DNA from 3 places in the Streptomyces sp. NPDC029466 genome. Region 3 is predicted to be linked to each of the others. Evidence: predicted binding sites of a transcription regulator. Region 3 holds the regulator's gene; each other region holds the start of a gene.
What was found. The regulator HrcA, encoded in region 3, represses chaperone genes, less so after heat shock. The targets are predictions, from matches to a motif close to TTNGCACTCNGNNNNNCNGAGTGCNAA.

Region 1: groL (chaperonin GroEL) is a predicted target of HrcA. The motif match lies at 4,252-4,278, and genes of this name have one in related genera.
Region 2: ACZ4XD_RS10405 (FmdB family zinc ribbon protein) is a predicted target of HrcA. The motif match lies at 5,130-5,156, and genes of this name have one in related genera.

The regions. Positions count from the first base shown of each region.
Region 1 covers NZ_JBVHZH010000002.1:20,981-28,617, reverse strand. Annotated here, with positions in the region: gene ACZ4XD_RS01920 (hypothetical protein) at 20-460, shown strand; gene ACZ4XD_RS01915 (hypothetical protein) at 457-729, shown strand; gene ACZ4XD_RS01910 (protein kinase domain-containing protein) at 758-2,338, shown strand; gene groL (chaperonin GroEL) at 2,499-4,124, opposite strand; gene ACZ4XD_RS01900 (cold-shock protein) at 4,469-4,672, opposite strand; gene ACZ4XD_RS01895 (MoaD/ThiS family protein) at 5,096-5,374, opposite strand; gene thrC (threonine synthase) at 5,458-6,741, opposite strand; SAM riboswitch class I at 6,759-6,919, opposite strand; gene ACZ4XD_RS01885 (glucosyl-3-phosphoglycerate synthase) at 7,091-7,637, shown strand, end outside.
Region 2 covers NZ_JBVHZH010000009.1:81,634-89,270, reverse strand. Annotated here, with positions in the region: gene ACZ4XD_RS10420 (penicillin acylase family protein) at 1-1,726, opposite strand, end outside; gene ACZ4XD_RS10415 (potassium/proton antiporter) at 1,915-3,438, shown strand; gene ACZ4XD_RS10410 (MFS transporter) at 3,754-5,055, shown strand; gene ACZ4XD_RS10405 (FmdB family zinc ribbon protein) at 5,168-5,506, shown strand; gene ACZ4XD_RS10400 (S-methyl-5'-thioadenosine phosphorylase) at 5,622-6,455, shown strand; gene mscL (large conductance mechanosensitive channel protein MscL) at 7,290-7,637, shown strand, end outside.
Region 3 covers NZ_JBVHZH010000041.1:84,502-92,138, forward strand. Annotated here, with positions in the region: gene ACZ4XD_RS27790 (SpoIIE family protein phosphatase) at 1-1,286, shown strand, start outside; gene hemW (radical SAM family heme chaperone HemW) at 1,339-2,571, shown strand; gene ACZ4XD_RS27800 (Uma2 family endonuclease) at 2,678-3,139, shown strand; gene ACZ4XD_RS27805 (DUF3097 domain-containing protein) at 3,225-4,058, opposite strand; gene ACZ4XD_RS27810 (MBL fold metallo-hydrolase) at 4,205-4,939, opposite strand; gene hrcA (heat-inducible transcriptional repressor HrcA) at 5,134-6,150, shown strand; gene dnaJ (molecular chaperone DnaJ) at 6,151-7,287, shown strand; gene ACZ4XD_RS27825 (nitronate monooxygenase) at 7,384-7,637, shown strand, end outside.

The DNA of each region.
Region 1 (7,637 bases), on a different contig from region 3:
CCTGGAAGGGAGCACCACCATGCAGCGTCCCAAGACCGCAGTGGCAGGAGTTCTGGCCGGACTCGCGCTCACCGGTTCCCTGCTGGCCACGGCAGGACCGGCGAACGCGGCGGGCTCCGACAGCCCGGCCGCCGCCCCCGCGGCAACGGCCCCGAAGACCGCCCACAAGGGCCACGGCAAGAGCCTCTGTGAGCGGGTGCCCCACATCGAGAAGCGCCTCAACAAGGCGCTCGACCGGCTCAACGGCGATGCGGGCACCCGCGGTTCGATCGCACGGATGGCGGCGCGGGTGAAGAAGGCCCACTCCAAGGGCCACGAGGAGGTCGCCACGTTCCTCCAGGACCGGCTCACCCACCGCAAGGAGCTGAAGCCGGACCTCACCCGGAAGCTCCGTGACCTCAAGGCCGTCGCGACCTGGTGCGAGAAGAAGGACGACGCCAAGGACGGCAGCGGCTCATGAGGCGACGTTCCCGGCGGATCGCGCTGCTGCTGACGGCGGCGGTCGCGGTACCGGTCCTGGCGGCCACCGGCTGTTCGGGAGACTCCGGCCAGGCGTCCCCGGGGGGCTCCGGAGGCAGCGGTGCGTCGTCCTCGGCGCCACAGGGGTCCTCCGGTTCGCCCGGCCCCTCCGGTTCGTCCGCTGAGGAAGCGGAGATGGAGAAGAAGATCCAGGACGCCGAGAAGGCGGCGGACGACGCCGACGCCGACGCGGCCGAGGACCCTCAGTGAGGAGCCGGTGATGGAGGCGGGGGCATCCGTGGGCTCTCCCCCGGGCCCGCACACCGCGGGAGCACGCCGGCTGGGCGGCCGGTACGAGCTGGGCGACCGGCTCGGCCGGGGCGGCACCGCCGAGGTCCATGCCGCGCACGACCTGCGGCTCGGCCGCGGCGTCGCGGTCAAGACCCTGCGGTCCGACCTGGTCGGGGACCCGAAGTCGCTGGCGCGCTTCAGGAACGAGGCGCGCTCGGCGGCGTCGCTCAACCACCCGTCGATCGTCGCGGTCTACGACACCGACGAGGACATGGTGGACGGCACGTTCGTTCCGTACATCGTGATGGAACGGGTCGACGGGGCGACCTTCGCGGACCTGCTGCACGACCGGCACCGGCTCCCGCCCGCCAGGGCGCTGGAGTTGACCGCCGGAGTGCTGAAGGCGCTGGCGCACGCGCATCACAGCGGCATCGTCCACAGCGACATCAAACCCGCCAATGTGATGCTCACCCACGACGGTGCCGTCAAGGTGACAGACTTCGGCATCGCGCGGCTCGTGGCGGTGCCGGGGGCGGACCTGCCCCCGGACACCACGGTCGTCGGCACTCCCCCGTACCTCTCCCCGGAGCAGGCCCGGGGAGAGACCGTGGGTGCCCCCGCCGACCTCTATTCCACCGGCTGTCTGTTGTACGAGTTGCTGACGGGGCGTCCGCCGTTCCTCGGTGAGGGCGTGCTGGACCTGGTACTCCAGCATGCGGAGGCCACTCCGGAACCCCCGTCAGCCCATGTGCCACAGCTGCCCCCCGAGTGCGATGCGCTCGTGCTCCGGGCACTGAACAAGGAGCCCACGGACCGCCCGCCGAACGCCGAGGCGATGCTCGGCACCGTCGAGCGGATCCTGGGCGGCCTCCCCTCCGGGCACTCGGACCCGGGCCCGGCGGCGGCGTTCGGTGGGCCGGCGGACGCGGGGGGGGGCCCCCCCCCCCCCCCCCCCCCCCCCCGCCCCCGCACATCCGGCCCGCTCACCCCGAGCCCGCCCGCGTCGAGCCTGCACACGGACCCGACGCTGGTGTTCCCCGACCCGGATCCCGCCGTCCGGGGCGACCGGGGGCGCCGCTCCCGGCCGGCCCGGCGCCGGGTCGGCCGGACGGCCGGGCTGCTGGTGGGCGCCCTGCTGGCCGTAGTGGCCGGCGCGTACGCCCTCACGGTCCCGGGCAGCGGGGAGCCGGACGCCACCACAGCGAGCGCCGGGGCGTCCGGCACCGCGAGCCCGGCCTCCCCGGCACCGGACGAGTCGCCGGAGCAGGAGCCCGGCCGGCAATCGGCGGACGAGCAGGCGGACGGCCGGCAGCCGAAGGGCGAGCAGGCCGGCCGGGGCAAGGCCCGGGTTCCCGCCCTCGTCGGCAGCACGCTGCCGCGGGCGCGGGCCGCCGCCGAGCGAGCGGGGCTCCGGGTGATGCCGGTCAAGCGCCTGCCGGGCCGGCACTGCCCGGAGGGGCCCGCCGAGCCGCGCACCGTGTGCGCGCAGACGCCGGGGCCGGGCACCGGCGTCGCCCGCGGGTCCACGATCCGGGTCAGAGTGCCGGAGGGCCGCCCCCGCGCCCACCACCGCCCGGCACGCCCATGACCTGACCGCACCTCAGATCCACGGAACAGCAGATCCGCCGCCACCGCATACCCCCCGCACCAACGCCGCCGGGGCGGCACCCCCCTTAAAGGAGGGTGCCGCCCCGGCGTTCGTGTGGACGTGTTGATCCGGGAGGATCAGCGTTCCGATCCGCAGCGGATCAGAAGTCCATGTCACCGCCCGGCATGCCGCCCGGAGCGCCCGCCGCGGCGGCCTTCTCCGGCTTGTCGGCGATGACGGCCTCGGTGGTGAGGAAGAGCGCCGCGATGGAGGCGGCGTTCTGCAGCGCGGAGCGCGTGACCTTGGCCGGGTCGATGATGCCCTCGGCGATCATGTCGACGTACTCACCGGTCGCGGCGTTCAGACCGTGGCCGACGGCCAGGTTGCGCACCTTCTCCACCACGACGCCGCCCTCAAGGCCGCCGTTGACGGAGATCTGCTTGAGCGGGGCCTCCAGGGCGAGCTTCACGGCGTTGGCGCCGGTCGCCTCGTCACCGTCGAGCTCCAGCTTCTCGAAGACCTGGGAGGCCTGGAGCAGGGCGACGCCACCGCCGGCGACGATGCCCTCCTCGACGGCCGCCTTCGCGTTGCGAACGGCGTCCTCGATGCGGTGCTTGCGCTCCTTGAGCTCGACCTCGGTGGCGGCACCGGCCTTGATGACGGCCACGCCGCCGGCCAGCTTCGCCAGACGCTCCTGGAGCTTCTCGCGGTCGTAGTCCGAGTCGCTGTTCTCGATCTCGGCGCGGATCTGGTTGACGCGGCCCTGGACCTGCTCGCTGTCACCGGCACCGTCGACGATGGTGGTCTCGTCCTTGGTGATGACGACCTTGCGGGCGCGGCCGAGCAGTTCGAGACCGGCGTTCTCCAGCTTGAGGCCGACCTCCTCGGAGATGACGGTGCCACCGGTGAGGATGGCGATGTCGCCGAGCATGGCCTTGCGGCGGTCACCGAAGCCCGGGGCCTTGACGGCGACGGACTTGAAGGTGCCACGGATCTTGTTGACGACCAGGGTCGACAGGGCCTCGCCCTCGACGTCCTCGGCGATGATCAGCAGCGGCTTGCCGGACTGCATGACCTTCTCCAGGAGCGGCAGCAGGTCCTTCACGCTGCCGATCTTGGAGTTGACGATGAGGATGTACGGGTCGTCGAGCGACGCCTCCATACGCTCCATGTCGGTGGCGAAGTACGCCGAGATGTAGCCCTTGTCGAAGCGCATACCCTCGGTGAGCTCCAGCTCCAGACCGAAGGTCTGGGACTCCTCGACGGTGATGACGCCTTCCTTGCCGACCTTGTCCATGGCCTCGGCGATCAGCTCGCCGATCTGGGTGTCAGCGGCGGAGATGGAGGCGGTCGAAGCGATCTGCTCCTTGGTCTCCACGTCCTTGGCCTGCTCCAGCAGGGCGGCGGAGACGGCCTCGACGGCGCGCTCGATACCGCGCTTGAGGGCCATCGGGTTGGCGCCGGCGGCGACGTTGCGCAGGCCCTCGCGGACCAGGGCCTGGGCCAGGACGGTCGCGGTCGTCGTGCCGTCACCGGCGACGTCGTCCGTCTTCTTCGCGACCTCCTTGACCAGCTCGGCGCCGATCTTCTCGTACGGGTCCTCGAGCTCGATCTCCTTGGCGATGGACACACCATCGTTGGTGATCGTGGGGGCGCCCCACTTCTTCTCGAGGACGACGTTGCGGCCCTTGGGGCCGAGGGTGACCTTGACGGCGTCGGCGAGCTGGTTCATCCCGCGCTCGAGACCGCGCCGTGCCTCCTCGTCGAACGCGATGATCTTGGCCATGTGAAGTGGTCCTCCCGGACTGGGGTGGATTGCTCCGGACCGCGCTGGCGCCCGCGACGGACGACCTGCAAGCCTGTGTGGTTCCTTGCCCCACGCAACCTGCGGGCCTCACCGACCCGGTCCTTCTTTGTCACTCTCACTGGGAGAGTGCTAACGCCAATGATTAGCACTCGCACCCGTCGAGTGCAAGGCGACTTCGTGGAAGACTCCCGCGGGGTTGGCGGCCGCGGGACACCCGAGCCGCACGCCCCGACCCGGGGAGCCCCGCCCGCCCGGTGGACAGCCGAAGGCCCGTACCCCCCTCAGGGGTACGGGCCTTCCTCACGCAGCAGTCGGTCGGCGCCTCAGCCGGCCACCCGGACCATGTCCGCCTGCGGCCCCTTCTGGCCCTGCGAGATCTCGAACTCGACCCGCTGACCCTCCTCAAGGGTGCGGTAGCCGTCCATCTGGATCGCGCTGTAGTGGACGAAAACATCCGCACCACCGTCGACCGCGATGAAGCCGTACCCCTTCTCCGCGTTGAACCACTTGACGGTGCCCTGAGCCATGCCTAACTCCCCTATTACTGGCCCTTGCGCAGGACCGCACTCCGCGGACCCGGGTCAGACCTCACCCCGCGAAAGGCCCGTGGGGTGTGCGCCGGAACGCGTCGACCGCCGCTGAATGTATCTGCACAGATGCCCAGAGCAACAGGTCAATCGGACGAGAATTCCGGCGCCGGAGAATCGGCAATATGCGGCGAAATCCCAGTTCTCCAGGGCAAGTCGGGCCGGGCATAGGGCACCTAGGCGACAAATACCGCCCACACTTTGGCCACAACTGATCGCGAACACATATGCGTTCGGCACGCGCACGGTGATATCCGGAGGGGGATCACCCCAATGGTATCTCCTTTCACAACATGGAATTGCCCCGTCCGCTTTCCGGCGGACGGGCCAATTCCAGTCATGAAGGAGAAGAGTTGGCGCAAATCAGCAGCCGCCGGCCACCGCCGGGATGATCGAGATGCCCGCGCCGTCCGGGGTGGGCGTCTCCAGGCCCTGCTCGAAGCGCACATCGTCGTCGTTGACGTACACGTTCACGAAGCGGCGCAGCTTGCCGGCGTCGTCCAGCACACGGGCCGCGATGCCCTGGTGGTTCTGCTCCAGGTCGGCGATCACCTCGGAGAGGGTCGCGCCCTCGGCGGGGACCTCGGCCTGGCCACCGGTGTACGTGCGGAGGATGGTGGGGATGCGGACCTTGACGCTCATGGTTCTGCCTTCCAGGGGTACGGAGTACGAGTTCGGGGGCCGGTCGCGGCCTCGTCCGCCAGCTGCCGGACGGGCCGGCGACCTCAGCGGGCCAGGCCGGCCGCGCGGAACGCGTCCAGGTTCGGACGGATGGTGGCCGTGGGCCCGGAGGTGGGGGCGACCGCGTCGAGTGTCTTGAGGCCGTCACCCGTGTTCAGGACGACGGTGGTCAGGGACGGGTCGAGCACGCCGTTCTCGATCAGCTTCTTGGTCACGCCGACGGTCACACCGCCCGCGGTCTCCGCGAAGATGCCTTCCGTCCTGGCCAGCAGCTTGATCGCGTCGACGACCTGCTCGTCGTTGACATCCTCCACGGCCCCGCCCGTACGGCGCGCGATGTCCAGCACATACGGGCCGTCGGCCGGGTTGCCGATCGCCAGCGACTTGGCGATGGTGTTCGGCTTCTGGGGCCGGACCACGTCGTGTCCGGCCTTGAAGGCCGCCGACACCGGCGAGCAGCCCTCCGCCTGGGCACCGAAGATCTTGTACGGCTTGTCCTCGACCAGACCGAGGGCGATCAGCTCCTTGAGGCCCTTGTCGATCTTGGTGAGCTGCGAGCCGGACGCGATCGGGATGACGATCTGGTCCGGGAGCCGCCAGCCGAGCTGCTCGCAGATCTCGTACGCGAGCGTCTTGGAGCCCTCGCCGTAGTACGGCCGCAGATTGACGTTGACGAAGCCCCAGCCCTCGCCCAGCGGGTCGCCGATGAGCTCGGAGCAGAAGCGGTTGACGTCGTCGTAGTTGCCCTCGATCCCGACCAGGTCACCGCCGTAGACCGCGGCCATGACGACCTTGCCGGCCTCCAGGTCGTGCGGGATGAACACGCAGGACTGGAATCCGGCGCGGCGCGCCGCGGCGCCGACCGCACCGGCGAGGTTGCCGGTGGAGGAGCAGGAGAGGGTGGTGAAGCCGAAGGCGCGCGCGGCCTCGACGGCGATCGCCACGACGCGGTCCTTGAAGGAGTGCGTCGGGTTGCCCGAGTCGTCCTTGACGTACAGCCCGCCGGTGACGCCCAGCTCGGCGGCGAGCCGGTCGGCCTGGACGAGCTTGGTGAAACCGGGGTTCAGGTTGGGCTTGTCGGCCACGTCGGTGGGGACGGGCAGCAGCGGGGCGTAGCGCCAGATGTTGTCCGGGCCGGCCTCGATCTGCTTCCGCAGGCCCTCGGGGTCGCCGCTCGGCAGGTCGTATGCGACTTCGAGCGGCCCGAAACATTCCTGGCACGCGAAGATCGGGCCGAGCGGGAAGCGCTGTCCGCACTCGCGGCAGGACAGCGCTGCGGCGGGGCCCAGAGCGACGGTGGGGGTGTTTTCGGTGACTTGCACAGCCATGGAGGCGAGGCCCTTTCTCCTCATCTTCCTCGCGGCGAATCTCGCCACGAGACGGATTTGGCACCTTCCCTAGCCGGGAGCCTCACGCGCGCGGGACGTCAGCGTCCTGGCGGCAAGACCGGCTGGAGGGTTGCCGGGGCTTCAACGGGCCGTATCCCTCTGCCCCTCTGGATGAGCGGTATGGCGCTGGGCCGAACCCAGGCGTTTGTGGCGCGGGGACCCCGACATGCGACGGTCATCCGCGTTGTTCAAGACTGTAACCGAAGGCACTGACAGTTGAGATAGTCGTCCGAACCGCGAGATGGATCACACAGGCCGCTGATCGGGCGGCGACCGAGGAGTCGTAACCGTGCTGGAAGAGGTCGAGACCTGGCTGACCAGCCACTCCTGGTCCGCCGCTGACCGTCCGCTGGGGCAGCTGCTGGAGGCGAAGCGCCAGACGGGCCGTACGGTCAGTGTCGTTCTGCCCGCGCTCGACGAGGAGGCCACGGTCGGGGCGATCGTGGCGGTGATCCGTGCCGAGCTGATGACCGAGACCGTGCCGCTGGTCGACGAGCTGGTGGTGCTGGACTCCGGCTCCACCGACCGCACCGCCGAGGTCGCGGCGGCGGCCGGTGCGCGGGTCGTGTCCCGCGACAGCGTCCTCCCCCGCCTGCCCGCGCTGCCCGGCAAGGGCGAGGTGCTCTGGCGCTCCCTCCTGGCCACCACCGGCGACATCATCTGCTTCATCGACGCCGACCTGCGCGAATTCTCCGCCGCCTTCGTCTCCGGGATCGTCGGCCCGCTGCTGACCGACCCGGACATCCAGTTCGTCAAGGCGATGTACGACCGCCCCCTGGAGACCGGCCCCGGCGGCACCGACGCCGGCCAGGGCGGCCGGGTCACCGAGCTGGTCG
Region 2 (7,637 bases), on a different contig from region 3:
GGTACTTCTCGTCGGTGACGGCCTGGTTGGCGGTGACGATGTAGCCGCGCCTCGGGTTGTACTCGTACGGCAGGGACTTCTGCGGGATGTACCCGGTCCACTGGTACTTCGGGTTCCAGCCGGGCGCCGGGTAGGTGCCGTCGAACTGGCCCTCCCCCTTGCCGCGGACCGGGATCCGGCCGGGGGCCTGGTAGCCGATGTTGCCCTTGGTGTCGGCGTAGATCAGGTTCTGGGACGGGACCTCGAAGTGGGCCGCGGCCTTGCGGAAGCCGTTCCAGTCCTTGGCGCGGTTCATCTCGAAGACGGCGTCCATGGACTTGCCGGGGTCCAGCGCGGTCCAGCGCAGCGATACGGCGTAGCCGTCACCGCGGTCCGGGGCGGCGTTGCCGACGGGGGCGTCCTTGCCGACGTTGACCAGTTCGCTGTCGCGGTCGGAGACGATCGGCCCGTTCCTGGTGGACCGGACGGTGATCTCGCGGCTCTCGCCGCCGGCGACCTTGATGGTCTCCTTGCGGGTTATGAAGGGCTGCTGCTTGTTGTCGTAGAAGTACCCGTCGGCGTTGACCTTCTCCAGATACAGGTCGGTGACGTCGGCGCCGAGGTTGGTCATGCCCCAGGAGATGTCCTGGTTGTGGCCGATGACGACGCCGGGCATCCCGGAGAAGGTGAAGCCGGAGGCGTCGTAGTTGCACTTGGGGCTCGTGGTGCGGCAGTGCAGGCCCATCTGGTACCAGAGCGACGGCATCTGGGGTGCCAGGTGCGGGTCGTTGGCGAGCAGCGGTTTGCCGGTGGTGGTGTGGGCGCCGGAGACGACCCAGGAGTTGGAGCCGATGCCGTTGCCGTTGGGGCCGAGCAGCGCCGGGACCTCGTTCATCGTCTTGGACAGCGAGGACAGCTGCGACTGGAGGCCGGCGGTGGCCCCGCCGGGACCGGCCGGGGCGGCGTTCGCCGAACCGCTGGGCGTAAACCGCTTGGAGGCGGGGTCGACCGAGCCGCCCTCGACGATCGGCTTGTTCCGCTTGTACGGGTAGTCCGGGTAGAGCTGGGCGATCTGCGCGGGGGTGAAGCGGCTGGTCATCAGGGACCGGTCGATCTCCTCCTGCATGTTGCCGCGCAGGTCCCAGGCCATCGCCTTGAGCCAGGCCACCGAGTCGACCGGGGTCCACTTCTCGGGCTTGTAGTCGTTCTCGAAGTCCAGCGCCGCGTACTCCAGGGAGACCGCCGAACCCTCGTGGTCCTTGAGGTAGGCGTTGACGCCCGCGGAGTAGGACTGGAGGTACTTCTTGGTGCTGGGCGACAGCTTGGTGTCGTACTCCTTCTGCGCCACGTCGTGCCAGCCGAGGGTGCGCAGGAACGAGTCGGTCTTGACCTGACCCTTGCCGAACATCTCCGAGAGCCGGCCGGCGGTCATGTGCCGCCGTACGTCCATCTCCCAGAAGCGGTCCTGGGCCTGGACGTACCCCTGGGCGCGGAAGAGGTCTTCGTCGGTGTCGGCGTAGATCTGCGGAATGCCGTGGGCGTCGCGGGTGACGTCCACCGGGTTGGTCAGACCCGGGAGTTTGAGCGAGCCCGTGGTCTGCGGGAACGACGCACGGACGGTACTGACACCCCAGAACGCGCCGAAGCCGATGCCCGCCACGAGCAGCAGCACGACCGTAATCGCGACGAGGCGGCCGCGCCGCCCCTTCTTCTTCCTGGGGACCGGGCCGGACTTGTTGGCGGGCATCTCTGTCCTTCGAGGGGCAGGGTGGGAGTGCTGGAGCAACCATAGGCGCACGGGTTCAAAGACCCCTACGCGGAGTCACCGCCAGCACAGCCAACCTTCAAGTAATGGTAAATTGTTAGTCTCAGTAACTAGATAGGGTAAGGAAAGCCGCCCCCGGAACCGGAACCCGTGCGAGGAAGGATCAGCTCCTGTCTGTCGACCACCTCAACGAACTCCTGCTGATCTGCTCGCTCGTACTGCTCATTGCGGTCGCCGCGGTACGGCTCTCCTCGCGCAGCGGGCTCCCCAGCCTGCTCATCTACCTGGGGATAGGCGTCGCCATCGGACAGGACGGGCCCGGTGGCGTCATCTTCGACAACGCCGAGCTGACCCAACTCCTGGGCTATACGGCGCTGGTCGTGATCCTCGCCGAGGGCGGCCTGGGCACCAAGTGGAAAGAGATCAGACCGGCGCTGCCCCGGGCGGCAGCGCTGTCGACGGTCGGCGTCGCGGTGAGCGTGGGGGTCACCGCGACAGGAGCGCACTATCTGGCCGGACTCGACTGGCGCCAGGCGCTGCTGATCGGTGCCGTGGTCTCCTCGACGGACGCCGCGGCCGTCTTCTCCGTGCTGCGCAGTGTGCCGCTGCCGGCCCGCCTGACCGGCGTACTGGAGGCCGAATCCGGCTTCAACGACGCCCCCGTGGTCATCCTCGTCGTCGCCTTCTCCACCGCGGGGCCGGTCGAGCACTGGTACACCCTGCTCGGCGAGATCACCCTGGAGCTGGCGATCGGCGCCGCCATCGGTCTGGCCATCGGCTGGCTCGGCGCGTACGCCATGCGGCATGTGGCGCTGCCCGCGTCCGGTCTGTACCCGATCGCCGTCATGGCCATCGCGGTCTCCGCCTACGCGGCCGGCGCCCTGGCGCACGGCTCCGGCTTCCTCGCCGTCTACCTGGCCGCGGTGATCCTCGGCAACGCCAAACTGCCGCACGCCCCGGCCACCCGCGGCTTCGCCGAGGGCCTCGGCTGGCTCGGCCAGATCGGCATGTTCGTCCTGCTGGGCCTGCTGGTGACCCCGCACAACCTGATCGACGACATCGTCCCGGCGCTGGTGATCGGCATGATCCTGACGCTGGTGGCCCGGCCGACCTCGGTGTTCGTGGCGCTGATGCCGTTCCGGGTGCCCTGGCGGGAGAAAACCCTGCTGTCGTGGGCCGGGCTGCGCGGTGCGGTGCCGATTGTGCTGGCCACCATCCCGATGGTGAACGAGGTGCCCGGCAGCGAACGGGTCTTCAACATCGTCTTCGTCCTGGTCGTGGTCTACACCCTCATCCAGGGGCCGACGCTGCCCTGGCTGGCCAGACGGCTGCGGCTGGGCGACGGTGAGGAGCCCGCCGACCTGGGCATCGAGTCGGCGCCCCTGGAGCGGCTGCGCGGCCATCTGCTGTCCACGTCCATCGGCCCGGCCTCCCGTATGCACGGCGTCGAGGTCGGTGAGCTGAGGATGCCCGCGGGCGCCGCGGTCACCCTCGTCGTCCGGGACGGCTCCAGCTTCGTGCCCTCGCCCTCCACGGTGCTGCGGCGCGGCGACGAGCTGCTGGTGGTCGCCACCGATCCGGTCCGCGACGCGGCGGAGCGGCGGCTCCAGGCGGTCTCCCAGGGCGGCAAGCTGGCCGGCTGGCTGGGGACCGGCGGCCCCACGGGAGGCCGGCCGCGCCACCGCCACCGCTGAGATCCGGCGGCTCCCTGGACGGGAATGTGCTGCATCTCTCCACGGATCCCAAGGGAATCTGCGGGAAGACCTGGCTGATCCCAGGGCTTCCCGCCCCGCAGCCTGTAGTATGAAGAGGCACATCGACGAACCAACTCTGCCTGATGCAGAGCTGGCGCGACCGCTCGGCGGCCGCGGTCCCCCTGCCTTACGCAGCCACCTCTTCCGGTGCGGACCACGCGGTATCACTCGGTCCTGCGCGAGAGGACAGCTCTCGGCGCGTTCCCGTGACGACCTCGCGGGTGGCGCGCTACCAGGCGGCAGAAAGGCCCGGCCGTGGCATCCGCGGTCAAGGACTCCCGTTCCGGATACGGACCACTGCTCCGCACCCCTGGTGCATGGACATTCCTGCTGCCCGGCTTCCTGGCCCGGCAGCCCTTCGCCATGCTGACGATCGGCATCGTGCTGCTCGTCCAGTCCACCACCGGCTCGTACGGCACCGCGGGCGCGGTGTCCGCCACGACCGGTGTGGCGATGGCGCTGTTCGCGCCGCAGAGCGGCAAGCTCGCCGACCGCTTCGGCCAGCGCGCGGTGCTGATCCCCGGCGTCCTGGCGCATGTCGCCGGTGTCGCGGCGCTGATCATCCTCGCCCTCGCGCACGCTCCCCTGTGGGCGCTGCTCGCCGTGGCGGTCCCCACGGGCGCCTCGACGCCGCAGGTCGGCCCGATGGTGCGGGCCCGCTGGGCCGCCCGGCTCGGCGGCAGTCCGCTGATGCCGACGGCCGCCGCCTTCGAGTCGGTGACCGACGAGTTCACCTTCGTGGTCGGCCCCGTACTGGCGACCGCGCTGTGCACCGGCATCCATCCGGCGGCCGGGCTGGTCGCCGAGGCCGCGCTGACCCTGGCCGGCGGGCTGCTGTTCGCCGCGCAGCGGCGCAGCCAGCCCCCGGTGCACCGGTCGCAGGCCGGCGACCGGCCGCGGGTCTCGGCGCTGTCGGTGCCCGGCGTACGCGTCCTGATCGTGGCGTTCCTCGGCATCGGCGCCGTCTTCGGCGGGATGCAGGTCTCGCTGACGGCCTTCACCCAGCACATCGGGCAGCCCGGCATCAACGGCGTGCTCTACGGGATCTTCGCGGGCGGCAACATGCTCGCCGGTATCGCCTGCGGCGCGATCGCCTGGAAGGTCGGCCCGCGGCGCCGGCTGCTGGTCGCCTACGGGCTGCTGGCGCTGGCCACCACCCCCCTGTGGGCGGTCACCGCGGTGCCGCTGCTGGGTGCCGTCGGCCTGGTCGTCGGCCTCTGCATCGCCCCGGCGCTGATCACCGGCTACACCCTCGTGGAGTCGCTGGTGCCGGCCGCCGCCCGCACCGAGGCCTTCACCTGGCTGACCGGCGCGGTCGCGCTGGGCCAGGCGGCCGCGGCCACCTCGTCGGGCCAGCTGGCGGACCGCTTCGGCCCGAGCATGGGCTTCCTGGTGCCGCTGGCCGGTACGGCGCTGGCCCTGACGGTGCTGCTGGCGCTCCGCGCCCACCTGCTGCCGCGTTCCTCGACCGTGGTCGCCGGCGCCCCGGCGGACGGCGCCGAGGACCGGGTCCCGGCCGTTTTCGAGGACCGCGAACGGGAGCTGGCGCGCGCCTGACCGAGCGTGGAGTGGGTCACCGTCCGCCGGTCACGGTGGACTGGCGCGCGGGAATACTGCAATATGGAGCGTCGTTAGCACTCATCGAGTGAGAGTGCCAGGAGGAAGACAAGTGCCGACCTACCAGTACCAGTGCACCGAGTGCGGCGAGGACCTCGAGGCGGTGCAGAAGTTCACCGACGACGCGCTCACGGAGTGCCCCGCCTGCAACGGACGCCTCAAGAAGGTGTTCTCCGCGGTCGGCATCGTCTTCAAGGGCTCCGGCTTCTACCGCAACGACAGCCGCGGCTCGTCGTCCAGCAGCAGCCCCGCCAAGAGCGCCTCCACGTCGGGCACGACGTCCTCCTCGGACTCGTCGAGCTCCTCGTCCGGCAGCTCCGACAGCAAGTCCTCCGCCCCGGCCGCCGCTTCGTCCACCAGCAGCAGCTCGGGCACCAGCTCCGCCGCCTGACCCCGCACCTGCCCGGACCCCGCCGTCACCGACGGCGGGGTCCGTCGGCTTACGGCTTTCTTTCGTTCCCGCCACTCGCCTTCCCCCGCCGCCGCGCCCCGATAGTGTGATCGGCATGGCTGACGCGGAGATTGGCGTTATCGGCGGATCGGGTTTCTACTCCTTCCTCGACGACGTGACCGAGATCACGGTGGACACCCCGTACGGGCGCCCGAGCGATTCGCTGTTCCTGGGAGAGATCGCCGGCCGCCAGGTCGCGTTCCTGCCCCGGCACGGCCGCGGCCACCACCTCCCGCCGCACCGCATCAACTACCGCGCCAATCTCTGGGCCCTGCGCTCGCTCGGCGTACGCCAGGTCCTCGGCCCGTGCGCGGTCGGCGGGCTGCGCCCCGAATACGGCCCGGGCACCCTCCTGGTCCCCGACCAGCTCGTCGACCGCACCAAGGCCCGCGCCCAGACCTACTTCGACGGCGAGCCCCTCCCCGACGGCAGCGTCCCCAACGTCGTCCATCTGACCTTCGCCGACCCGTACTGCCCCACGGGGCGCCGGGCCGCCCTCTCGGCGGCCCGTGGCCGGGACTGGGAGCCGGTCGACGGCGGCACCCTCGTCGTCATCGAGGGCCCCCGCTTCTCGACCCGCGCCGAATCGCGCTGGCATGCCGCACAGGGCTGGTCGGTGGTCGGCATGACGGGCCATCCCGAAGCCGTCCTGGCCCGCGAACTGGGCCTCTGCTATACCTCGTTGACCCTGGTCACCGACCTGGACGCGGGCACCGAGACCGGTGAGGGCGTCTCCCACGACGAAGTCTTCCGGGTCTTCGCCGAGAACGTCGGCCGACTGCGCGAGGTCCTCTTCGACGCGATCGCCGGCCTGCCCGACAACGCGGCCCGCGACTGCCTGTGCACCGGCGCCCACACCGGCTGGGACCTGGGCATCGAGCTGCCGTAACGCCTCGCGGAGCGCTAGGGCGGGTCCTGTCGGCTGGGTCCCGTCGTCCGCCGGGGGGGGCGGGGACTCGCGCTTGTGGTGCGTCCATGCCAGGTGTCGCGAGCCCGGCGGGGCCTTGCGGACGCGCCCTGGGCCTCCCCCTCCCGGGTGGCCGAGTTGTCCACAGGAGCCGGGCCGTCCACAGCCCGGAGCAGGCGGGCGGAGGCTTCCGGCACGGTGGTGATCAGCGGTTCACCCGACCCCTCACTCTCAGGCGGTGCCACCATGCTCCGGACCACCCCCGCTCTCCCTTCCCCCTCCCTGACCGTCCCCGAGTCCCTCTCCCCGCCGCTGCCCGCTCCCCCGCCGTGTGAAGTGCCGCACTTCGCACCGGTCCGGGCGGGCGGCGGCCGGCACCGATGGGGACGGCCCGCGCGGCAGCGCTTACTGGCCGCAGGTCTCGCGCTGACCGCCGCAGCACTGGCCGGCGGGGCGTCGTACGGTGCCGTACGGGACGCTCCGGCCCCCGGCTGCCCGTCGGCGGCGGCCCCGGGAGGGCGGTGACCATGCTCCAAGATCGAGTGGCCTCCGCGCCCACCCCACGCGAGACTGCTGCGAATGGCGGGGCACCCGCCGCGCGCCAATGGGGGCGCGCCCACCGCACCGGTACCGCGGTTTCCGTCCCTACGGCCCGCACGCTCGGCCCTTTCCCCCGGAACCACCGATTCCGTGCCGACGCACCGGTCGCTGGATGGTTCGTGTCACACGACTGGACACCTCTGCCCTGCCCTGCCGTAAGTTGCGGTGCTGATTGTTGGTGCACCGTCCGTAGTGAGCATGGAAAGAGGCTGTCAGGTGAGCGAGAGCAAGGGCGTCCTTCAGGGATTCAAGGAATTCCTGATGCGCGGCAACGTCATCGAACTCGCGGTCGCGGTCGTCGTCGGTGCGGCCTTCACCAACATCGTGAACGCGGTGGTGAAGGGCATCATCAACCCCATCGTGGGCGCCCTCGGCTCACAGAACCTCGATCACTACCAGGCCTGTCTGACCGCCACCTGCGCCAAGGATCCCAAGACGGGCGCCTTCACCGACGGGATCTACATCCTCTGGGGCTCGGTGCTCAGCGCCGCCCTGACGTTCCTGATCACCGCTGCGGTCGTCTACTTCCTCATGATCCTTCCGATCAACAAGTGGAAGGAACGC
Region 3 (7,637 bases):
CCGATCAAGTCGCCGCGCTCGCCGCCCAGTTGATCGTGCCCCGGCTCGCCGAGTGGTGCGCGGTGTGGCTGTACGACGGCGACAGCGGCGCACCCGGCCGGGGGATCGCCCAGGCCGGCGACGAGCAGCGGCTCGCCGGCGTCTGGCACACCAGCGAGAGCCGGATCGACGCGCTGCGCACGGCGCTGGAGAAGCAGCCGCCGGAGTTTCCGGGCGGCGGCGCGTCCGGCGGCGCACCGGGCATCGTGCCCTGGCCCTGGCCGTACGAACCGGGCGGCTACGGCCCCGGCGGCGCCGCACTGGCCTGCCCCCTGGTCGCCGGCGGCCGGCGGCTCGGCACCCTGCTGCTCGGCCGGGGCGGGCTGCCGCACTTCCCCGACGAAGTGGTCGCGCTGATCGAGGACCTGTGCCGCCGAGTCGCCCGCGCGGTCGCCACCGCCCGCGCCTACAGCCGCCAGGAGCGCATCAGTCAGGTCCTGCAGCGCCGGCTGCTGCCCCGGGGGCGGGCGCGGGTGCCCGGGGTGGAGTCGGCGGTGGTCTACGAACCGCGTGAGGGCGCCTGGGCGGGCGGCGACTTCTGGGACCTGTTCGACGCCGGGGACGGCCGCTGGTGCTTCGCGCTCGGCGATGTCTGCGGCAGCGGCCCGGAGGCGGCGGCGGTGACCGGGCTGGCCCGGCCGGTGCTGCGGCTGCTGGCCCGGGACGGTTTCGGGGTCGCGGCGGTGCTCGACCGGCTCAACAAGACCATGGCGCGGGAGGCCGCGGACTCGGTCGCGGCGGTCGCGGCGGCGGTGGCGGCGGCCGGCGCCGGGGCGGAGGCGCCGGTCGAGATCCGTGAGGAGGGCGAACAGGCCCGCTTCCTGTCCCTGCTCTACGGCGAGATCGTCCCGTATCCCGGCGGCTCCGGCGGCGCCCGCTGCACCCTCGCCAGCGCCGGCCACCCGCTGCCGCTGGTCCTGGGCACGGATGGCGCGGTCCGGGTCGTGGCGGCGCCACAGATGCTGCTGGGAGTGGTCGAGGATGCCGCGTACGTCAGCGAATCGTTCGACCTCTGCCCGGGGGAAACGCTTCTGTGCGTCACCGACGGGGTGACCGAGCGGCGCTCGGGGCGGCGGCTCTTCGACGACGAGGACGGCCTCGCCACCGCCCTCGCCGCGGGCGCCGGCCTGGGCGCCACCGCCCTCGCGGACCACATCCGCCGCACCGTCCACGCCTTCGGCCCCACCCCGCCCGACGACGACCTGGCCCTGCTGGTCCTCCAGGCCTCGGGACCCGGGGTGTCCTGAGGCACAGCGGCGCCGGACCGGCACCGCCCCGCGATGACGGACAATGGTTCCCATGCCTTCCGCACTGCCTGATGGTGAGCCGATGCCCGAGGACGGGGCGCTGCCCGGTCATACCGCGGCCGGGGCCGCCGGGCGCCCCCTCGGCTTCTATCTGCATGTGCCGTACTGCGCGACCCGCTGCGGCTACTGCGACTTCAACACCTACACCGCGAGCGAGCTGCGCGGTTCCGGCGGCGCCCTGGCCTCCCGGGACAACTACGCCGACACCGTCGTGGAGGAGATCCGGCTGGCCCGCAAGGTGCTGGGCGACGACCCGCGCCCGGTCGAGACGGTCTTCGTCGGCGGCGGCACCCCGACCCTGCTGCCCGCCGCCGATCTCGCCCGGATGTTGGCCGCGATCCGCGAGGAATTCGGCCTCGCGCCCGGCGCGGAGATCACCACCGAGGCCAACCCGGAGTCCGTCGACCCCCGCTACCTCGACGAACTGCGCGCGGGCGGCTTCAACCGCGTCTCCTTCGGCATGCAGAGCGCCCGGCAGCACGTCCTGAAGATCCTCGACCGTACGCACACCCCCGGCCGCCCCGAAGCCTGTGTCGCCGAGGCCCGCGCCGCCGGCTTCGACCACGTCAACCTCGATCTGATCTACGGCACCCCGGGCGAGACCGACGACGACTGGCGCGCCTCCCTCGACGCCGCGATCGGCGCCGGCCCCGACCATGTCTCCGCCTACGCCCTGATCGTCGAGGAGGGCACCCAGCTGGCCCGCCGGATCCGCCGCGGCGAGGTCCCGATGACCGACGACGATGTGCACGCCGACCGCTACCTGATCACCGACGAACGCCTCGCCGCGGCCGGTTTCACCTGGTACGAGGTCTCCAACTGGGCCACCACCGACGCCGCCCGCTGCCGCCACAACGAGCTCTACTGGACCGGCGCCGACTGGTGGGGCGCCGGCCCCGGCGCCCACAGCCACGTCGGCGGCGTCCGCTGGTGGAACGTCAAACACCCCGGCGCCTACGCCCAGGCCCTCAGCGAGGGCCGCTCCCCGGGCGCCGGCCGCGAGCTCCTCTCCGCCGAGGACCGCCGTGTCGAACGCATCCTCCTGGAGCTGCGCCTCGCGGACGGCTGCCCGCTGGACATCCTGGCCCCGGCGGGGGCGCGGGCGGCGGCGCGCGCCCTGGCCGACGGCCTGCTGGAGCCGGCGCCGTACGAGGCCGGCCGGGCCGTGCTGACCCTCCGGGGGCGGCTGCTGGCGGATGCGGTGGTGCGGGATCTGGTGGACTGATCACTCGGCAGAGTGATCTCCCCCCGAGACCCGGTCCGCCGGGCAACGCCGTTCCTAGGCTGCCGCAATACATCGGCAGACAGGGATAGTTGGGCGGCTGGCCACAGTGCACGATCAGGGCATCGAGGAGTACTTCGCGGAGTTCGAGCCTCCAGAGGGCTTCCGGGCGGAGCTCCTGCGCCGGGAAATCCTGCTGAGCGGCGGAACGGATATCGTCCACAACAGGATCGTCAGCGAGGTGCTCGGCCAGATTCCGCGCGACCGCTGGCGCGGATTCGCGACACAGCACCTCGCGTTCCCGGGGGAGGTCAGCAAGCCGCAGCCCGACCTGGTGGTGATGGAGCGCGGACGATGCGGGCGTTCCGGATGGCTCGTGCCCGCTTCGGACGTGACGCTGTTGCTTGAGGTGGTCTCCCTGCGCAGCGCGGACCGCGACTACGGCCTGAAGCGCTCCATCTACGCCGCCGGGGGTGTCCCCGCGTACTTGATCATCGACCCGTACGACGCCCACTGCGTCCTGCTCACCGAGCCCGTCGGCGCCGGTGAGGAGGCCGACTACACGGTGTAGCGGATCACCGAGTTCGGCGACCCCGTGCCGCTGGAGCCGCTCGGCACCGAGCTGGACACCACCGACTTCGGGACGCTTCCCGGGGTCAGGCCACATCGCCGCCCGTGACGAAGTCGATCAGCTCCTCCACCCTCCCCAGCAGCGCCGGCTCCAGGTCCTTGTAGGAGCGCACGCAGGAGAGGATCCGCTGCCAGGCGGCGCCGGTGTTCTCCGGCCAGCCCAGTGCCCGGCAGACGCCCGTCTTCCAGTCCTGGCCGTGCGGGACGGCCGGCCAGGCCGGGATGCCGACCGAGGACGGTTTCACGGCCTCCCAGATGTCGATGTACGGGTGGCCCACCACCAGCGCGTGGTCACCGGTCACCCCGGCCGCGATCCGGGACTCCTTCGAGCCGGGTACGAGATGGTCGACGAGGACGCCGAGGCGGGCGTCCGGGCCGGGGGAGAAGCCGCGGACGATCGCGGGCAGGTCGTCGATGCCCTCCAGGTACTCCACGACGACGCCCTCGATGCGCAGGTCGTCGCCCCAGACTCGTTCCACCAGCTCGGCGTCGTGCCGGCCCTCCACATAGATGCGCCCGGCGCGGGCGACCCGTGCGCGGGCGCCGGGGACGGCCAGCGACCCGGACGCCGTACGCGCCGGAGTGGTGGCGGCCGGCCCGCTCTGGGGGCGTACGAGCGTGACCACCCTGCCCTCCAGGAGGAAGCCGCGCGGCTCCATGGGAAAGACGCGGTGCTTGCCGAAGCGGTCCTCCAGGGTGATCGTCGGGCCTTGCGCCGTCTTCTCGCAGCGGATCACCGCGCCGCAGAAGCCCGAGGTGACCTCCTCGACGACCAGATCGGGTTCGGCGGGGACCTCGGGCGCCGTGCGCTGCTTCTTCCAGGGCGGGGTGAGGTCGGGGCTGTAGTGCCTGTTCTGCATCGAGTGGGGCCTGTTCTCTGCGGGTGGTCGGTGTTTCGGCCGGGGGTCCGGGGGTCGCCCCCGGGGGATGCAGTCAGGGCGGGGTGAGGTCGGGGCTGTAGCGCTTGCTCTGCATTGGGGCCTGTCCGTGGGTGAGCGAGCGGGGGTCAGGAGGGGGCGACGCCGAAGCGGGCGGCGAGGGCGGCACGCTGGGCGCGGACGAAACCGGCGTCCACCACGGCGCCGTGGCCGGGCACATACCGCGCGTCCTCGCCGCCGAGGGCCAGCAGCCGGTCCAGTGCGCCGGGCCACCGCCGCGGCAGCGCGTCCGGGCCCGCCTGGGGTTCGCCGGACTCCTCGACCAGATCGCCGCAGAAGACGATCTCCGGGGACCCGCCCCGGCCCGGTACCAGGACCGCGAGATCGTGCGCCGTGTGGCCGGGGCCGACATTGGCGAGCAGCACCTGCCGGTCGCCGAGCTCGACGGTCAGCTGGTCGTGGACGTGGTGGTGCGGGGCGACCAGCAGATCGGCGGCCTCGGCGGCCGCGTCACGGTCGACGCCGTGCCGTATCGCGTCGTGCCGCAGCGCGTCCTTGCCGCGGCGCAGCAGCTCGCCCAGTCCGGCCGCGCCGAAGACCTCGACGCCCGCGAAGGCAGCCGTGCCCAGCACATGATCGAAATGCGGGTGGGTGAGCGCGATATGCGTCACGTTCCGGCCCAGCACACCGCGGATCGCGCGCCGCAGATCCGCCCCGTCGCGCAGGGTCGCGCCGGTGTCGACGATCATGACGCCGGTGGTGCCCGCGATCACGCCGATCGTCTCGTCCCAGCCCGGCATCCGGCGTCTGGCGACACCGTCACCCAGCTGTTCCCAACCGGCCTCTTCCCAAGACGTGTGCATACCGAGACGCTAGCGCCATCGCGATAGCGTTGCCCGACAGATCGACCGAACACGGTCACCGGGCGGGTGCTGTGTGCGGCCGCCCTTGCCGTGTCCGTGCTACTCGGCCGTACACTGGCTCAAGGTCTGGCACTCGGCCCGTGTGAGTGCCAGGAGAGTCGAGACGGCGGACGGCCGGACTGGAGGTGCGCGGGATGCTCAGTGAACGCAGGCTCGAAGTGCTGCGCGCCATCGTCCAGGACTATGTCGGGACGGAGGAGCCGGTCGGCTCCAAGGCCCTGACCGAACGCCATCAGCTCGGCGTCTCCCCGGCCACCGTCCGCAACGACATGGCCGCCCTGGAGGACGAGGGTTTCATCGCCCAGCCGCACACGAGTGCCGGGCGCATCCCGACCGACAAGGGCTACCGCCTGTTCGTCGACAAGCTGGCCGGTGTGAAGCCGCTGTCCAGCCCGGAGCGGCGGGCGATCCAGAACTTCCTGGACGGCGCCGTCGATCTCGATGACGTGGTGGGCCGCACGGTCCGGCTGCTGGCGCAGCTGACCCGGCAGGTCGCCGTCGTGCAGTACCCGTCCCTGACCCGGTCCACGGTCCGGCACGTCGAGCTGCTGGCCCTGGCCCCGGCCCGGCTGATGCTGGTGCTGATCACGGACACCGGGCGGGTCGAGCAGCGGCTGATCGACTGCCAGGCACCGTTCGGCGAGACCTCGCTGGCGGATCTTCGGGCCCGGCTCAACAGCCGGGTCGTGGGGCGCCGGTTCGCGGATGTGCCGCAGTTGGTGCAGGATCTCCCGGAGTCCTTCGAGCAGGACGACCGCAGTACGGTCTCGACAGTGCTGTCGGTGTTGCTGGAAACTCTGGTGGAGGAGACCGAAGAGCGGCTGATGATCGGCGGCACCGCCAATCTCACGCGCTTCGGGCACGATTTCCCCCTGACCATCCGGCCGGTGCTGGAGGCCCTTGAGGAGCATGTGGTGATGCTCAAGCTTCTCGGCGAGGCCAAGGACTCGGGCATGACCGTACGTATCGGGCATGAGAATGCCCATGAAGGCCTGGCGTCCACATCGGTCGTCACGGTCGGCTACGGTTCGGGCGACGAGGCAGTCGCCAAACTCGGCGTGGTCGGACCGACCCGCATGGACTACCCCGGAACGATGGGAGCGGTACGCGCAGTGGCACGTTACGTCGGACAAATCCTCGCGGAGTCGTAAGTGGCCACGGATTACTACTCGGTCCTCGGTATCGGACGCGACGCCTCGCAGGACCAGATCAAGAAGGCCTTCCGTCGGCTGGCGCGTGAGCTGCACCCGGACGTGAACCCGGATCCGAAGACCCAGGAGCGGTTCAAGGAGATCAACGCCGCTTACGAGGTGCTCTCGGACCCGCAGAAGAAGCAGGTCTACGACCTCGGCGGGGACCCCCTGTCGCAGGCGGGCGGCGGCCAGGGCGCGGGCGGCTTCGGCGCGGGCTTCGGCAACTTCTCCGACATCATGGACGCGTTCTTCGGCACCGCGTCGCAGCGCGGGCCGCGCTCGCGCACCCGCCGCGGCCAGGACGCCATGATCCGGCTCGACGTCGAGCTGACCGAGGCGGCCTTCGGTACGACCAAGGACATCCAGGTCGACACCGCCGTCGTCTGTACGACGTGCAGCGGCGAGGGCGCGGCGCCGGGTACCTCGGCGCAGACCTGTGACATGTGCCGCGGCCGCGGTGAGGTCTCGCAGGTCACCCGGTCGTTCCTGGGCCAGGTCATGACCTCGCGGCCGTGCCCGCAGTGCCAGGGCTTCGGCACGGTCGTCCCCACGCCGTGCCATGAGTGCGCGGGCGACGGGCGGATCCGCTCCCGCCGCACCCTGACCGTCAAGATCCCCGCCGGTGTCGACAACGGCACCCGCATCCAGCTCGCGGGCGAGGGCGAGGTCGGCCCCGGCGGCGGCCCCGCCGGTGATCTCTACGTGGAGATCCACGAGCTGCCGCACCCGGTCTTCCAGCGGCGCGGCGACGATCTGCACTGCACGGTCACCATCCCGATGACGGCGGCGGCGCTGGGCACGAAGTGCCCGCTGGAGACGCTGGACGGGGTCGAGGAGATCGATGTCCGGCCCGGTACCCAGTCCGGCCAGTCGATCCCGCTGCACCAGCGCGGGGTGACCCATCTGCGCGGCGGCGGCCGCGGCGACCTCATCGTCCATGTCGAGGTGCAGACGCCCACCAAGCTCGAACCCGAGCAGGAGGAGGCGCTGCGGCGGCTGGCCAAGCTGCGCGGTGAGGAGCGGCCCACGGGGCAGTTCCAGCCGGGGCAGCAGGGTCTCTTCTCGCGGCTGAAGGACGCGTTCAACGGGCGATAGCCCAGGTCGGCCCGGGGTCCGCGGAGGTTCCCCGGGCCCGCGTGGCAGCCACCGCCCCCGTTCGGGGCGGTGCGGTGGGCGTGACACGATGTGCTCATGCCCAGCGCACCGACCGATCTCTGCCGCTACCCGATCGTGCAGGCCCCGATGGCGGGAGGCGGCTCCGGACCCGAGCTCGCCGCCGCCGTCTGCGAGGCCGGCGGTCTCGGCTTCCTCGCCGCCGGCTACAAAACCGCCGACGGTATGTACCAGGAGATCAAACAGCTGCGGTCGCTGACCGACCGGCCCTTCGGCGTCAACCTCTTCATGCCGCAGCCCTCCCTGGCCGACGGCTCCGTCGTCGAGGTCTA